4 regions of the Pseudodonghicola sp. genome follow, and region 3 is predicted to be linked to each of the others. Evidence: riboswitches for the same ligand, from Rfam matches in the RefSeq annotation. Region 3 holds a riboswitch; each other region holds the start of a gene.

Region 1 (4,208 bases), on a different contig from region 3:
ATCGAGGCGACGATGCAGGCGGTGACACGCGACGACGCCAACAGCTATCTGCCGTTTCTCGGCATCCACAGCCTGCGCCGGGCCGCCGCCGCGCGGGTCTCTGCCACCACCGGGGTCGACTATGACCCCGAGGCGCAATGCATCATCTCGGCCGGCGGATTGTCGGGGGTGCTGAACTGCCTGCTGGCGCTGATCGAACCGGGCGACGAGGTGATCATCACGGACCCCGCCTATGCCGGGCTGCTGAACCGCATCCGGCTGTCTGGCGGGGTGTCGAAGCTGGTGCCGCTGGTGGTGACCGACGGGCGCTGGCGGCTCGATCTCGATGCGCTGCGGGATGCGGTGTCGTCGAAGGTCCGGATGATCCTGACCATGAGCCCCTCGATGCCCAGCGGCATCGTCCACACCGGCGAGGAATGGCAGGCCATCGCCGAGGCGGCGGAGCGGGCGGACGCCTGGATCCTGCACGACGCGGCGATGGAGCGGATCCTCTTCACCGAGGCGCCGGTGCTGCACCCGGCCTCTCTTGGCGGCATGGCGGATCGGGTGATCACCGTGGGCTCGGTCTCCAAGGAATACCGGATGATCGGCTGGCGGGTCGGCTGGATCGTCGGCCCCAGGCAGATCATGGATGATATCCGGCTGGTCAGCCTCAGCAACGTGGTCTGCCAGGTGGGGATCACAATGCCGGGCGCCGAGGCGGCCCTGACCGCCACCGATGACGGTGTGGCGGCGGCGACGGCCGAATGGAAGGCGCGCCGCGATCACATCCTGACCGAGATGATGGGCCTGCCGGTGATCGCCCCCGATGGCGGCTGGTCGCTGCTGATCGACACCATCGCGCTGGGAATGTCGCCGGGGGAGGCGTCGCAAAAGCTGTTCCGTGACGGTGCCATCGCGGCGACGGCGATGACCGGTTGGGGGCAGGAGGATCGCGCCGGACGCTATCTGCGCTTTGTCTATGCCAACGAACCGGTGTCGCGACTGCTGGGGTTGCGCGACCGCATTCGCAAGGCCTGGCTGGTCTGAGTGTCCCTTGTTTTCAAAGCGGAGTGAGGAAGAGACGGATGGATAGGGCGGGGAAGATCAAGGCAAGCCCGGCGGGCAAGGATCCAAGGTCGGCGATGCCGGCGGGAGCTGCGGCATGAGCGGCAAGAGCACCAGGCGGGTGGCTGAGGCCGCCCGGCAGGCGGGTCTCGAGATCGAGATCCTGACCATGCCCGCCAGCACTAGAACCGCCGAGGAGGCGGCGCAGGCCTGTGGTTGCGCGACCGCGCAGATCGTCAAGTCGCTGATTTTCGAACGCAGTGGGGATGGGGCGCTGGTGCTGCTGTTGATCCCCGGAGACCGGCAGGCGGATCTGGCGGCCGTCGCCGAGGCCATTGGCGGCACGCCGGCGCGGGCGGATGCGAAACGGGTGCGCGACGAGACCGGCTTTGCCATCGGCGGCGTCGCGCCGCTTGGTCACAAGCGCCCGCTGCCCGTCTTCATGCACGAGGAGCTGTTGCGACACCCGCAGGTCTGGGCCGCCGCCGGCGCTCCGAACGCCGTCTTCGCCGTCGATCCCGCGCGGCTGCGCCAGGCGGTGGGCGCTGCGCTGCTTGCCGGCTGAGGGGCGCGCGGCCTCCGATGACCGCAACTCCGGGCAAGGCAGGTCGTTCAGGTCGCCTGGCCGGCGAAAGCCTTGACCCGGGCCTGCCAGGCGGCAGTGATCCTCAGGCGCGGCTGGCCGGTCGATCCACGCGGCGGGGGGCTTCGTCATCGGGGGGAGAGGACCCCATTGCCAGCACCGATCCGGTTTCCTAGAAGGTCCGGGTCGGTTTCCGAATGGAATCAAAAGGGAATCCGTCACCGACGCTTCGGTGAACCGGAACTGCCCCCGCAACTGTAGGCGGTGAGCAGGCTGCGACAACGCCACTGTGGCCCCGTGCCATGGGAAGGCCGCCGCCTGTTGTGACCCGCCAGTCAGGAGACCTGCCGACACTGTCTGTAACGCGGCCCGGGCGGGGTGTCCGGGGAGGTGTCGAATGAACTTTGTCCTGCGGTGCCCCCTGGCATCGGCCATAGCCAGACCCTGCACGCCCGCTGTCGCGGTCGGGGCATGGTTCAGCCTCTGGATCGGCCTTCCCCTCCTGTCTCCGGTCGCCCTCTTTTCCGGAGACCTACCATGTATCCCAGACCCCTGATCGCTGCCGCCGTCGCGGTGGCCTGCCTCGCGCTGCCCGCCGTTGCCGAGCCGACACGCTTTCCACTCGCGCTTGAGAATTGCGGCGTCGATCTGACCTTTGATCACGCGCCCGACAGCGCCGTCACCGTCGGTCAGGCGGCGACCGAGATCCTCTATGCGCTGGACCTGGGCGGCCGGGTCAAGGGCACCTCTGTCTGGTTCACCAAGGTGCTGCCCGAGTTCGCGGCGGTGAATGCCGGGGTGGAGCGTCTGGCCGACAATGACCCGAGCTTTGAAAGCGTCGTGGCCAAGCGGCCCGGTCTGGTGGCGGTGCAATACGAATGGCACGTCGGCCCGCAGGGCATCGTTGCCACCCGCGACCAATTCGCCGATCTGGGCATTCCCACCTATATCCTGCCCGCCGATTGCATCGGCAAGGACAATACCTCAGGCTCCGACGGCACCCGGACCCAGCTCTATTCGATGGAGAGCCTCTATCAGGGGGTCACGGAACTGGCGCGGATCTTCGATGTGACCGATCGGGGCGAAGCGATCGTCGCCGATCTGCGCGCGCGTGAGGCGGCGGCGGTCGCCAAGGCGCGGGGGCTCGGGCTCAAGGACAGCTCGGCGGTATTCTGGTTCTCTTCGGCCGAGATGGATATCGACCCCTATGTCGCCGGCCAGGGCGGCGCGCCCGCCTATATGATGACGGCGCTGGGCCTGCGCAACGTGGTCGAGAGCGACGAGGAATGGCCGACGGTCAGCTGGGAGACCATCGCGCGGGCCAATCCTTCGGTCATCGTGGTGGCGCGGATGGACCGCCGCCGGTTCGAGGCCGACGATGTCGAAAAGAAACTGGCCTTTCTGCGCAGCGATCCGGTCACCAGCCAGATGGAGGCGGTCAAGCACGACCGGATCGTGATCCTCGACGCCCATGCGATGGATCCGTCGATCCGCAATATCTCGGCGCTCGAGACGCTGGCCGAGGCGCTGCCGGGGCTGAGCGGTCAGTGAGCCTGGTCGCGACCTCTGGCGCACTGTCGCGCCCCTTGGTGCGCTCCCTGATGCTCTGGGGGCTGCCGGGGGTCGCGGGGCTGACGCTGGCGATCTTCGCCGGCGTCGTGATCGGCGAGACGCCGTTGCCGCTGTCGACGGTGGCGGCGGTATTTGCCAACAATCTCTGGGATGCCGGTCATGTCGTCGATCCGATCGACGCCGGCATCGTCTGGAGCTATCGGCTGCCGCGTACCCTGGTGGCGGCGGGCTGTGGCGCCGGGCTGGCCCTGTCGGGGGTGGTGCTGCAGGCGCTGGTGCGCAATGCGCTGGCCGATCCCTATCTGCTGGGGGTCTCGGCCGGGGCCGGGGCGGGGGCCGTGGCGGTGACCATCCTGGGCTTGGGCGGTGGCGCGCTGGGGCTGTCGGCGGGCGCCTTTTCCGGTGCCACGCTGGCCTTCGTTCTGGTGGCGCTGCTGGCCCGGGCGGCGGGCGGCGGATCGGCGCAGCTGGTGCTGGCCGGGATCGCGGGGTCGCAATTGTTCAATGCGCTGACCTCTTTCTTCATCGCCAAATCCGCCAATGCCGAACAGGCGCGCGGCATCATGTTCTGGCTGCTCGGCAACCTCTCCGGCGTGCGCTGGCCGGATGTATCGCTGGCCGCGCCGGCGGCGGGTCTGGGCTTGCTGACCTGCCTCTGGTTCGCCCGGGCGATGGATGCCTTTTCCTTCGGCACCAGCTCTGCCGCCGCGCTTGGCGTGCCGGTGCGACGGGTGCAGGTGGTGCTGATCGGGGCCACCACGCTGATGACCGCGACGATGGTCAGCCTGGTTGGTTCGATCGGCTTCGTCGGGCTGGTGATCCCGCACGCGATGCGCTTCGTGGTGGGGCCGCGTCACGCGCGGCTGGTGCCGGCGGCGGCGATGGCCGGCGCGGTCTTCCTGATCGCGGCCGATATCACCTCGCGTCTGCTGATCCCGGGGCAGGTGGTGCCCATCGGCGTGGTCACCGCGCTGGTCGGCGCGCCGGGCTTCGCCCTGATCCTTCT
Region 2 (4,208 bases), on a different contig from region 3:
GGTGTCCGACTGCGCGCGCCACCTGGGGGGATGTCTGCTCGCTCGCGCGCCGGATCTCTTGGTTCGGTGAAAGCGAAGTGCCTGTATGAAACCTGCTTTTATTATTTGCGTCGGGGTCTGTTTGTGTCGCCCCTTGCCTCGTCTCCATCCGATGAACAAGGGATGCCATGGGAATTTATGGAAAGCAACTGGAATTTACGGGACACCCCGGGAGAGACCTGCCCGATTCACCGGATTTTGGCAAGGCAGACCACAGAGACCGGGAATCACATAAGCCTCCTTTGCGGCAAAGGAGAATCGGACCACTAGATGTTGATTCTCTCACCCCCTCCCAACAAATCCCGGGGTTTCCCATAAAAATTTTGCACCCCGGGATCAGCACGCCAGATGTTCCCCACATGTTCCCTTTTATGCCTCCGAATCACCCCAGAACGACCACTCGCCCCCTGCGGTTCCCGTGATTTCCCGCCACTCCCATGATTTCCCACCGTGCGCCTCAGGCCGCCTTCCCGGCGACGGAAGCGATGGGCGCCGGGGCGCAACCGGCCGCACAATGAAAGCTTCAATCAGAAAAATGCCGCCGGAAACGCTTGCGATGTTGTATTATTGCCACGCACCCACACCAACCGCGCACATCACCCCGCCGATGCCTGCATGAGAAGGTGAGCGCGCCAAAACGTCCCATTCCCGCGCCAGCCCAAAGCAACGAGGATGAAGACACCCAAATCGGCGCCGGAAAGAAATATCGTTTCCCGGAAAGGGCTCCGAAGGCGTTAACTATTTCACAGACCCATCCCCCATGGGCCACAGCCACCCCGGGACGGCGGGCGGGCCCATGACGAGATCGTCTGATGACCTTACGTCAGAAGTGCTGCCCATTTAATATGCAATCAATCTATGCACTTGCTGCATAGCAGCATTGAACATCTCCGCTATTGTGCAATTGCAGCATTTGCCTATTTTCAGTCTCAACACGGCGCCACAAGACGGCGCTGAACTGACAATACTTAAGGTTACGAACAATGGCCGCTCTGACGCATAGCGAAAATCACGACGCCACCCTGCTGGGTCGGCTGACCGCTTGGATCGCCAATGTGCGCGTTCGGATCGAACGGTATCGGGTGTACCGCCAGACGATGAACGAAATGGGCGCCCTGAACAATCAAGAGCTGGCCGATCTCGGCCTGCATCGCTCCGAACTGCGCCGCGTGGCCTATCAGGCCTCCCGCAAGGTGTGCTGACGGAGCATCGAAGGACATAAACGGTTCAGGCCCTCATCTCCTCCTCCCTTGAGGGTCTGTACATAGCGGCGACATCGCTCCTCCTCCCTGATGTCGCCGCACCCTATACCGGCCCCGAATGCCGGAACCTGATGCACCGGACGCTCTCCTCCTCCCTGCGTTCGGTGTTGGATCGGCCGGCGACGCTCTCCTCCTCCCTGCGTCGCCGGCCACTCCATCCCCCGATAGGGGAAATGACATAGCCGAATACATCGGGCGCTCTCCTCCTCCCTGCGCCTGATGTTACAAGAGAACGGCGGCACCTCTCCTCCTCCCTGGTGCCGCCGTTTTCATTTTCCGGTTTCCGTCCAGCCGCTTCACGCCCCTCCCCCACCAGGTCGTCCCAGCAACCGCACCTCGTCGGAGCAACGCTGCAACGCGCGCAGGTGATTGCAAAACAGCGCCACCTGAGGCGAAGTCGCGGCAAAAGGCGCCGCCCGACATTCCGCCGCCCGCGCCGCCGCGGCCTCGGAACAGCCCTCGGGCAGGGTCATCAACCATTCGAGAAATCCCATCCGCGCGGCGACCTTATCATCGACCTCCGCAGGCAGATCACGCAGCGCCCGCAGGATCCCCGCGAGCATCATCGCCCGATACCCCGATTGCACTTCATCTCCGCTCCTTTCTCCGCCGCTCCCCGCGGCAGGGGCTGAATGCAGGCGACAAAGATCAAGGCCGGAAGACGGGGATGCTGCCCCACACCGCGCCCTGACCGCCGCCCGCGGTCTGACGTTGGCACGAGGCTGGTTTCCGGACTTGGACAATGGGGGGCATGCGCCCTGATCCGACCCTTCCCGAGAATATGCTCTCAGTGGTTTCGCCGGAGTTTCCCGATCCTTACCGTTGCGGGGGCAGTGCCGGTCTTGCACCGGCTTCCCAATTCTCCCCCCGAAGGGGGCACCTCACGGGCGAAAGATTACAGGATTCACCACCCGATGCATTGGCAAACCGCCCCTGCGTCGCTTTTGCACGGTCAGAACGGCACATCGTCGCTGGCGGTGACGAAACGGCCGACGACCTTCTTCGGCCCGGCCTTTTCGAAATCGACGTCAAGCTTGTCGCCCTCGATCCCGGTGACGGTGCCATAGCCGAATTTCTGGTGAAACACCCGCTCTCCCACGGTGAAGCTGGAGACGGCCGTGGCGTCGATCACCGTATTGCGGGTTTCGCGCGGCTGCGACATGCTGCGTTCGCCGGCGCGCGCCTGCATCCGTTTCCAGCCGGGCGAGTTATAGACATTCGCTTCGGACACCCGGGATTCGATGCTGCCCCGCACCGGAGCGGCCGGGGCCGCCGCGGCGCCATACCCGCCGCCATAAAGACCGGGAGGCGTCAGGATATCGACATGCTCGCCGGGCAGTTCGTCAATGAAGCGCGACGGCAGCGCCGATTGCCATTGGCCGAAGACCCGCCGGTTGGCCGCGAAGGAAATGGTGCAAAGCTCCTCCGCCCGGGTGATGCCGACATAGGCCAGGCGGCGTTCCTCTTCCAACCCCTTGAGACCGCTTTCGTCCATGCTGCGTTGCGAGGGGAACAGGCCGTCCTCCCACCCCGGCAGGAAGACGGCGGGAAACTCCAGCCCCTTGGCCGCGTGCAGGGTCATGATCGACACCTTCTGGTCGGCATCGGCCTGTTCGTTGTCCATGATCAGGCTGACGTGCTCCAGGAACCCTTGCAGGTTCTCGAAATTTTCCAGCGCCTTGACCAGTTCCTTGAGGTTTTCCAGCCGCCCCGGCGCCTCCGGCGTCTTGTCGTTCTGCCACATGCCGGTATAGCCGCTTTCATCCAGCACGATTTCGGCCAGTTCCATGTGGGACAGATCGGGGTCGCCCGCCATCCGGCCCCAGCGCCGCAGATCATCGACCAGGGTGCGCAGCGCCGTGCCGCCCTTGCCCTTGATCAGCCCCTCGTCCAGCGCGATCCGGGCGCCCTCGACCAAGTTGACGCCATTGGCCCGCGCCGTGGTCTGGATCAGCTGCTGCGCCTTGTCGCCCAGGCCCCGTTTCGGCGTGTTGACGATGCGTTCAAAGGCCAGATCGTCATCCGGGCTGACCACCAGCCGGAAATAGGCCATGGCGTCGCGGATTTCGAGCCGTTCATAGAAGCGCGGGCCGCCGATCACCCGATAGGGCAGACCGATGGTCAGAAACCGATCCTCAAACGCGCGCATCTGGTGCGAGGCGCGGACGAGGATGGCGATCTCGTCCAGACCGAAGGCGCGCAGCCCCCGGGTGCCACGCTGCATCGCCTCGATCTCCTCGCCGATCCAGCGCGCTTCCTCCTCGCCGTCCCAATGGCCGATCAGCCTGACCTTTTCGCCATGCTCCGCCTCGGTCCAAAGCTCCTTGCCCAGGCGCCCCTGATTGCCGCGGATGACGTTCGAGGCCGCCGCCAGAATATGCGGGGTCGAGCGGTAATTCTGTTCCAGCCGCACCACATGGGCGCCGGGAAAATCCTTTTCGAACCGCAGGATATTGCCCACCTCGGCACCGCGCCAGCCATAGATCGACTGATCATCATCGCCGACGCAGCAGATGTTCTTGTGCCCCCCGGCCAACAGCCGCAGCCAGAGGTATTGGGCCACGTTGGTATCCTGATATTCGTCGACCAGGATATAGCGGAACCAGCGTTGATATTGCGCCAGAACGTCCGGGTGGGCCTGGAAGATCACCACCATATGCAACAAGAGATCGCCGAAATCGACGGCGTTCAGTTGGCGCAGACGCTCCTGATACTGGGCGTAAAGCTCGACGCCCCGGTGGTTATAGGCGCCGGCGTCGGCGGTGGGGATCTTGTCGGGCGTCAGCGCGCGGTTCTTCCAGCCGTCGATCACCCCGGCCAATTGCCGGGCGGGCCAGCGCTTGTCGTCGATGCCGGCGACCTGAACCAGTTGTTTCAGCAGGCGAATCTGATCGTCGGTGTCGAGGA
Region 3 (4,208 bases):
TAGCGCAGCGGGCGGCCCAGCCCGATCACGTCGGCGGGCAGCCGCTCGGGCGTTACGATGCGGGCGCGGCTGAGGCTGGACAGTAGCAGATCGGCCAGCGCCGGGTTGCGCCGGGCAAAGCCGGTCGTCAGCGCCTCGAGCGTTTCGAGCTGGTCCTCGGCGATGACCAGTCGCGCGGGGCGGACGGCCGGTGGCGTCGTGGTGGCGTGTTTCAGGGGCTCCGGGGTGAAAACCGGCATGATGGTTTCCTTTCGATGGAAGAGGAAGATGAAGGAGATGTCGGCACGGTGGGGCCGCGCCGGGCAGGCGGCTGGCCGGGCCAGCCGAAGCGTCAGGGTGAGCGGATCATGGGCGGACTCAGGCCGCTGCAGGTCTAATGCGAGGTCGCATGAACAGGGAGGTGTCGAACCTCAGGGGGGAGTTGCCCCTGCGGTGTGACGACCCGCTTTGATGCCGGACCAGACGAAGGAAGAGGGCCCCGAACGGAGGGAATAGCGCGTGCGCTCAGACCGCCCGGGGAAGCCTGCGGTTCAGGAGCGAACCGGAAAACAGGATGAACCTGCCCTTATGCGGGTGTCTCGACATGGCCTGGAAGCTAGGAACGCTGATCACGAAAGTCAATCTGGGGCGGCGCACAGGAATTTTGGTGGCCCCAAAGACACGGTATCATGCCATTGGCGTCATCGGATTGACGCCATTTTAAGGAAGGGCCTATTCAGGACTGCATGAATACTTCTTAAGTATCTTTGAGATAGGGTTTCGATATGCCGCCGGCACCGAGACAGGGGCGCATCATGGCGCCGGTCTCCTTCGGCGCGCAAAGATATAGTTAGAGTCAGGATTTCAACGCCAGAAGGCATTGTGGGGTCTCATGAAGGATATGTTCGAGCATCGGGGGCCGATCGGCCCTGAGGATTTGAGTGTCGAGGTCATGGGGCGGCTGCACGGGGCGGCGCAGCGGGCTTGGCTATCGCCGCAGGATATCGAGATGATGCAGCGTGAGCTGCAACACTGTCAGGCGCAGCCAAGCGGGGTTGTCGCGCTGATCGGTGAGCTGTTGCGACAAAAGCTCGCCTATGCCCGCCGGCTGGGGCCAGAGACGCTGACGGATCGGATCGCCACCGGCGGGGTCGTGCTTGGCTATCGGCTGGGCGGCGATCAGCCCCCTATCCTGGCCCGGTTGAGTTACCGCGTGCGCCTGCGGGAGGAGCCCGGGGTGGTGCCGCTGCGGTCGCTTCTGGGGGCGACGCTGATCGGCATGCACCTGGGGGAAACGGCGCCTCTGCTGCTGTCAGACGGCAGCCTGACCGAGGTGACGTTGACCGACCTGCGCGCCGCGCCGCGGGGGCAGGTCGCGGTCCGCTTGCCGGTTGCGGTGCCGGGGCAGGGTGGTATTCTGCCGGCCTGAGTGTCGGTGCCGCTCAGGGATGAGGCTTACCTTCGCCTACCGGCTCTAGTGGGTACCTCTCTTGCGCAAACAAGATATTGACAGCCTCTGCCAATACGCGTCTATATGATGTTGTCTTGGTGCCCGCGATTCAAAGCGGGTGAAGAGGGAAGCCGGCGCAAATCCGGCACTGCCCCCGCAACTGTGAATGGTGAGGTTTGGTCGCATATCCACTGGCGTCTTGCGCGCTGGGAAGGAGGGCCGGACGTATAAGCCATGAGTCAGGAGACCTGCCAGGACGAGACGAGACCAAGCCGGGCGGTGGGTCCGGGACGTGTTATGGGATGTCCTTCGGGGGCATCCCTTGGCGTCTCTTCCCCTGCTGGCCGGCGCTGAACGACCGGAACCAAAGGATCGGCAAGGGGACACTGCCATGACCATCACCGTCTATTCCAAACCCGCCTGTGTGCAATGCACCGCCACCACCCGGGCGCTGGCCGCCAAGGGGATCGAATTCGATCTGGTCGATCTGACCGAGGACGCCGAGGCAATGGCCCGGGTGACCGAGCTGGGCTATCGCCAGGCGCCGGTGGTGATGGCGGGTGACGACCATTGGGCCGGCTTCCGCCCCGACAAGATCGCCGCTCTGGCCTGAGCCGGCCGATGGGGGGCCTGGTCTATTACTCCTCACGATCGGGGAACACGCGGCGCTTCGTCGACCGGCTGGGTCTGACGGCGACGCGGATCCCGATCGAGACCGAGGCGCCGATGCCCGCCCCCCGTTCCCCCTTCGTGCTGATCACGCCCACCTATGCCGATGGCCAAGGGCGGGGCGCGGTCCATAAACAGGTGATCCGGTTCCTGAATGATCCGGACACCCGCCGCCACCTGCGTGGTGTCATCGCCTCGGGCAATCGCAATTTCGGAACACTCTTCGCCTCCGCCGGCGATGTGGTGGCGCGGAAATGTGGTGTGCCGGTGCTTTATCGTTTCGAACTCGCGGGGACAGACACGGATGTCGCCCGCGTCATTGAGGGATTGGACAGGTTTTGGAAAACGCAGTGCTTGACCGCGATGTGAGCGACGCCGCCCCCGCCAAGGCGGTCCCGGCCGAATGGCAGGGTCTGGATTACCACGCGCTGAACGCGATGCTGAACCTCTATGACGATCAGGGGAACATCCGCTTCGATGCCGATCGCATGGCGGCGCGGCAGTATTTCCTGCAGCATGTGAACCAGAATACCGTCTTCTTCCATTCGCTGGAAGAGAAGCTGCGCTATCTGGTCGAGGAGGGCTATTACGAGGCCCATGTGCTGGAGCAATACTCGACCGAGTTCCGCCGCCAGATCTGGGATGCGGTCTATGCCGCCAAGTTCCGCTTTCCGACCTTCCTGGGCGCCTTCAAATATTACACCAGCTATACGCTGAAGACCTTCGACGGCAAACGATACCTCGAACGGTTCGAGGATCGGGTCGTCATGGTCGCCCTGACGCTTGCTCAAGGGGATGAGGCGCAGGCCATGTCCCTGATGCAGGAAATCATCGCCGGCCGCTTCCAACCCGCCACGCCGACCTTCCTGAATGCCGGCAAGGCGCAGCGGGGCGAGCTGATTTCCTGCTTCCTGCTGCGGCTGGAAGACAACATGGAAAGCATCGGTCGCGGCATCAACTCGGCGCTGCAACTGTCGAAACGCGGCGGTGGGGTGGCGCTGCTGCTGACCAACATCCGCGAATATGGCGCGCCGATCAAAGGCATCGAAAACCAATCCTCCGGTGTCATCCCGGTGATGAAGCTGCTTGAGGATTCCTTCAGCTATGCCAATCAGCTCGGTGCCCGTCAGGGGGCGGGGGCGGTCTATCTGAACGCCCACCATCCGGATATCCTGCGCTTCCTCGATACCAAACGCGAGAACGCGGATGAGAAGATCCGCATCAAGACGCTGAGCCTTGGTGTGGTGGTGCCCGACATCACCTTCGAACTGGCGAAGAAGAACGAGGACATGTACCTCTTTTCGCCGCACGACGTGGAAAAGGTCTATGGTCGCGCCTTCTCGGAAATCTCGGTGACCGAGAAGTATCACGAGATGGTCGACAACCCGCGCATCCGCAAGAAGAAGATCAACGCGCGCGCCTTCTTCCAGACCATCGCCGAGATCCAGTTCGAAAGCGGCTATCCCTATATCATGTTCGAGGACACGGTGAACCGCGCCAATCCGGTCGCCGGTCGCATCAACATGTCGAACCTCTGTTCCGAGATCCTGCAGGTCAACGAGGCCTCGGAGTTCAACGAGGATCTGAGCTACAAGCACCTCGGCACCGATATCTCCTGCAACCTCGGCTCGCTCAATATCGCCAAGGCGATGGATGGCGGCGATCTGGGCGCGACGGTCGAGGCCGCGATCCGGGCGCTGAACGCGGTCTCCGAGATGTCGGCGATCGACGCGGTGCCCTCGATCCGGCGCGGCAATGACGAAAGCCATGCCATCGGCCTGGGCCAGATGAACCTGCACGGCTTCCTGGCGCGCGAGCGGGTCCACTACGGCAGTGCCGAGGGCGTCGATTTCACCAATATCTACTTCTGCACCGTGCTCTATCACTGCCTGCGCGCCTCGAACGCGCTGGCGCGCGAGCGCGGGCGCAGCTTTGCCGGGTTCGAACGCTCGACCTATGCCGATGGCTCCTTCTTCGACAAATACGTTGACCGCGACTGGCTGCCCGAGACCGAGACGGTCAAGGCGCTGTTCGAGAAATTCGACGTGCATGTGCCTAGCCGCGAGGATTGGGCGGCGCTGCGCGACGCGGTGATCGCGGACGGGCTTTA
Region 4 (4,208 bases), on a different contig from region 3:
ATATCCAGGCCGCCTTTGAACCGGTCGCTGACGGAAGCGACCCCATCTTCATGGGGTTGGAGCAGCCGCCATTGATTCAGCCCGGCATGAAGGGCACCAGGGTGACGTTGAGCGCACGGGATGCCGGCCAGTTGACCGCTGGCGCACCGATCTATTTCCGCGGCATCGAGGTCGGCAATATCGAGGCGCCCCGGCTTCTCGAGACCGGCAATGGCGTCGAGGTGAATGCCTTCATCGCCGCCCCGCATGACAAATTGCTGACCTCGGCCACGCGGTTCTGGCTGACTTCGGGCTTTTCGGTCAACTTCGGGCCCGGGGGGATCAACCTCTCGGTCGGCTCGGTGGCGGGGATCCTGCGCGGTGGGCTGACCTTCGACACCGTCTATTCGGGCGGCCAGCCGATCGAGGCCGGCCATGTGTTCGATCTCTATGCCAGCGAGGACGCCGCGCGCTCCTCCGCCTTCAGCAAGCCGCTGGAGAACCCGGTGGAGCTGACCGTAGAATTCGACCAATCGGTCGCCGGGCTCGGGGTCGATTCCGAGGTCATCTACAAGGGGCTGGTGATCGGCAAGGTCTCGGCCCTCGGGGCCTTCGTCGAAGAGCGCAACGGCGAAAGGGACGTGATCCTGCGCGCCACGCTCTCCATCGACCCGGGCCGGCTCGGTCTCGATCCCAATACCTCGGAAGCCGATATCATGGCCTTCTTCGCCGACGAGGTCGACAACGGGCTGCGCGCGCGGCTGATGTCGAAAAGCATCTTCTCACGCTCGCTCTCGGTCGAGCTGGTGGAACTGCCCGACGCGGCGCCGGCGCATCTCGATACCTCGACCTCGGCGCCGCCGCGAATCCCCTCGGTTCCCGCCGACATTCCGGATGCGGGGGCCACGGTCCAGGGGGTGATGAACCGGGTCGACTCGCTGCCGATCGAAGAGCTGATGCAGCAGGCCATCGCGACGCTCTCCTCGATCGAAAGCCTTGCCGGCGACGAAAAGCTGCGCGCCGCCCCGGATGCCTTTGTCAAGCTGATGGACGATGCCCGCGGCCTGGTGGGCAGCGCGGACGCCCAGGCGCTGCCCGGCGAGTTGCGCAGCACCGTCGAAGAACTGCGCGGCGTCGCCGAAAACCTGCGCACCGCGGAGGCCGTGGGCAAGCTGGTCACCGCGCTGGATTCCGCCGCCGAGGCCGCCACCACGGTGACCGATGTCGCCAATTACTTCGATCAGAAGATCGCCGGGGTGCCTCAGCTGGTCGACGGGCTCAACCAGCTGACCACCAAGGCCAATTCGCTTGATGTCGAGACTTTCGTGACCGCCGCCACCGCCTTCCTCGACAGCACCCGGGCGCTGATCGACCAGGACAGCACCCGCGCCCTGCCCGCCAGCCTGTCGGCCGCGCTGGACCAGGCCCAGGCGGCGCTGGCCGAGCTGCGCGCCGGCGGCGCGGTCGAGAACGTCAATGCCACGCTCTCCTCTGCCCGCGACGCCACCGCCGCGGTGCAGCAGGCGGTCGCCGACCTGCCCGACCTCGCCCAGCGGATCGACCAACTGGTAAGCCAGGCGCAAGACGTGCTGGCCGGCTACGGCCAGAACTCGCGCTTCAGCCGCGAAACCCTCGACGCGCTGCGCGAACTGCGGACGACGGCGCAGGCCCTGACCAACCTGGCCCGCTCGATCGAGCGGTCCCCCAATTCCCTTCTGTTCGGACGGTGACCCATGACACGCCTTGCCCCCCTGCTCCTGCTTGCCCTGGCCGCCTGTGGCGATACCGCGCCGCGTTACCTGATCCCGGCGGCGGCCGAAGCTCCCGCCCCGCGGCTGGCGCTGCGGGTCGCCTCGGTCGAGATCCGGCAGGTCTCGCTGCCGGCCTATGCCTCGAATGACCAGATGCTGCGGGAAGAGGCGAGCGGCGCGTTGAAACCGGTGAAAAGCGCGCTCTGGGCCGATACGCCCAATCGGGCGATCACCCAGCAACTCGCCGATTACATCGCCACGACCAGCAACGCCGAGGTCGCGGCAGAACCCTGGCCGCTATCCACCGCGGCGCAGGCGCAGATCGGTGTGCGGGTCTCGGAACTCGCCGCGCGGCTCGATGGGCAATTGCATCTGACCGGGCAATTCGCGATCTCCTCCTATGACAGGATCGTCCGCGAACGCATCGTCCCCTTTGCGATCGCCGTGCCGCTGAGTTCGGACGCGCCGGCAGAGATCGCCAAAGCGACCGGCACCGCCATCGACCTGCTCGGGCGGCAGATCGCCGAAAGCCTGCGCCGCTGAGCGCCATGACCGTCAGACCGCAAGGCTGATCACCGACCGGGGCGATGCCGCGCCGGTCCATCCACTATGGCGACGGCTTCGGGCCTCGCCTCCGTCACGACCACAGAAGGCGATGCACCGCCTCTGCCTGCGTCGCTTGACAATCCCCTGCCCTTGGCATCACTTGGCGCCTGCTGGTTCCTGTCGATGACAGGCCAAGAGGGAATGCGATACGCCCGCCGCCCGCAAGGGTCAGGGCCGAAGCGCAGCCGCCCCCGCGACCGTGACCGGAGAGGTCGCCCGACCACTGGCCAACTGGCTGGGAAGGTGGGCAGACCGCCGGAGATGCAGCGCCCTGCGCCGCGCTCCGACATCCGCAAGCCGGGAGACCTGCCAGCGCATGTATGCAACGGGCGAACGGGGTGTTTCGCGACCGGCTTTGGGCTGTCCCATTGGCGGATACCCGTGCTGGCCTCTCCCCCTCCTCGCCCCCTGACAGGAGGGGATCATGGCCGGGGTCACGATCACAGTCTGCACCACCTGCCGCCGCGGCCAGCCCGCCGAGGCAGAAGCTCCGCGCCCGGGCACCCGGATGCTCACCGCACTTGCAGCGGCAGAGCTTCCCGACGGCGTGACGCTGCGCCCGGTCGAATGCCTCTCGGCCTGTTCGCGCGGCTGCGCCCTGGCGCTGAGCGGCGGGTCCGATCGCTGGACCTATATCTATGGCGATCTCGATCCCGACCTCCATCTGCCCGAGCTCCTCGACGGCATCGCCGCCTATGCCGCGACTGCGGATGGCATCGTGCCCTGGCGCGACCGTCCGGTGATCTTTCGCAAACAATCCATCGCCCGCCTACCGCCGCAGGAGTAACCGCGCATGTCCGATCTGACCAAAACCCCCGTCACCGTCATCACCGGTTTTCTCGGCGCCGGAAAAACCACGTTGATCCGTCACCTGATGGCCAACCCGCAGGGCAAGCGCCTGGCCGTGCTGGTCAACGAATTCGGCACCGCCGGCGTCGATGGCGATATCCTGCAATCCTGCGCCGATGAGAATTGCCCGGCCGAGAATATCGTCGAGCTTGCCAATGGCTGCATCTGCTGCACCGTCGCCGACGATTTCATCCCGACGATCGAAGCGTTGATGGCGCTGCCGCAAAAACCCGATCACATCCTGATCGAAACCTCCGGCCTCGCCCTGCCGAAACCGCTGCTGAAGGCCTTCGACTGGCCGGCGATCCGCTCGCGCATCACCGTCGACGGGGTGATCGCGCTCGCCGATGCCGAAGCCGTCGCCGCCGGCCGTTTCGCCCCCGATCTGGCGGCGGTCGAGGCGCAGCGCGCCGCCGATGACAGTCTGGACCACGAAACGCCGCTGTCCGAGGTCTTCGAGGATCAGATCGCCTGCGCCGATATCGTGCTCCTCTCCAAGGCCGATCTGGCGGGAGAGGCCGGGCTTGCCGCCGCCCGCGCGGTGATCGAGGCCGAGGCGCCCCGCAAGCTGCCGGTGCTGCCGATGACCGAAGGGGTGATCGACCCGCGCGTCATCCTCGGCCTCGGGGCAGCGGCCGAGGATGACCTCGACGCCCGCCCCTCGCATCACGACGGCGCCGACGATCACGAACATGACGATTTCGACAGTATCGTCGTCGATCTGGGCGAGATCGCCGATGTCGCGGCGCTGGAGGCGGCGATCCTCAGGCTGGCCCGCGACCAGCATGTGCTGCGGGTCAAGGGCCATGTCGCCGTGGAGGGCAAGCCGATGCGGCTACTGGTCCAGGCGGTGGGGGAACGTCTGCGCACCCAATACGACCGTCCCTGGGGCGACGCGCCGCGCCGGTCGCATCTGGTGGTGATCGCGGAACACCATGACATCGACGAACCGGCGATCCGCGCGGTGCTGGGGATCTGAGACAGGATGATCAAGCACCAACTATTTCAACCGAACACCGCAGG

The links. A riboswitch is a leader RNA that binds a small molecule or an ion and turns the genes downstream of it on or off. The one in region 3 is predicted to bind cobalamin.
Region 1: it holds a riboswitch for cobalamin, as region 3 does, so the genes downstream of both, ACN0V4_RS12920 (ABC transporter substrate-binding protein) here and nrdH (glutaredoxin-like protein NrdH) in region 3, are expected to answer to the same signal.
Region 2: it holds a riboswitch for cobalamin, as region 3 does, so the genes downstream of both, ACN0V4_RS14980 (hypothetical protein) here and nrdH (glutaredoxin-like protein NrdH) in region 3, are expected to answer to the same signal.
Region 4: it holds a riboswitch for cobalamin, as region 3 does, so the genes downstream of both, ACN0V4_RS12830 (DUF1636 family protein) here and nrdH (glutaredoxin-like protein NrdH) in region 3, are expected to answer to the same signal.

The regions. Positions count from the first base shown of each region.
Region 1 is NZ_JBLWVT010000006.1:162,588-166,795, reverse strand. Features, by position in the region: gene ACN0V4_RS12930 (pyridoxal phosphate-dependent aminotransferase) at 1-1,029, shown strand, start outside; gene ACN0V4_RS12925 (YbaK/EbsC family protein) at 1,145-1,612, shown strand; cobalamin riboswitch at 1,801-1,997, shown strand; gene ACN0V4_RS12920 (ABC transporter substrate-binding protein) at 2,168-3,181, shown strand; gene ACN0V4_RS12915 (FecCD family ABC transporter permease) at 3,232-4,208, shown strand, end outside.
Region 2 is NZ_JBLWVT010000007.1:264,681-268,888, reverse strand. Features, by position in the region: gene ACN0V4_RS14985 (DUF1127 domain-containing protein) at 1,023-1,241, shown strand; gene ACN0V4_RS14980 (hypothetical protein) at 1,598-1,888, opposite strand; cobalamin riboswitch at 2,004-2,200, opposite strand; gene ACN0V4_RS14975 (ATP-dependent helicase) at 2,254-4,208, opposite strand, start outside.
Region 3 is NZ_JBLWVT010000003.1:324,267-328,474, reverse strand. Features, by position in the region: gene rnk (nucleoside diphosphate kinase regulator) at 1-239, opposite strand, end outside; gene ACN0V4_RS07325 (hypothetical protein) at 872-1,408, shown strand; cobalamin riboswitch at 1,509-1,700, shown strand; gene nrdH (glutaredoxin-like protein NrdH) at 1,821-2,042, shown strand; gene nrdI (class Ib ribonucleoside-diphosphate reductase assembly flavoprotein NrdI) at 2,051-2,467, shown strand; gene nrdE (class 1b ribonucleoside-diphosphate reductase subunit alpha) at 2,464-4,208, shown strand, end outside.
Region 4 is NZ_JBLWVT010000006.1:143,637-147,844, forward strand. Features, by position in the region: gene ACN0V4_RS12820 (intermembrane transport protein PqiB) at 1-1,709, shown strand, start outside; gene ACN0V4_RS12825 (PqiC family protein) at 1,713-2,273, shown strand; cobalamin riboswitch at 2,431-2,665, shown strand; gene ACN0V4_RS12830 (DUF1636 family protein) at 2,761-3,123, shown strand; gene cobW (cobalamin biosynthesis protein CobW) at 3,130-4,164, shown strand.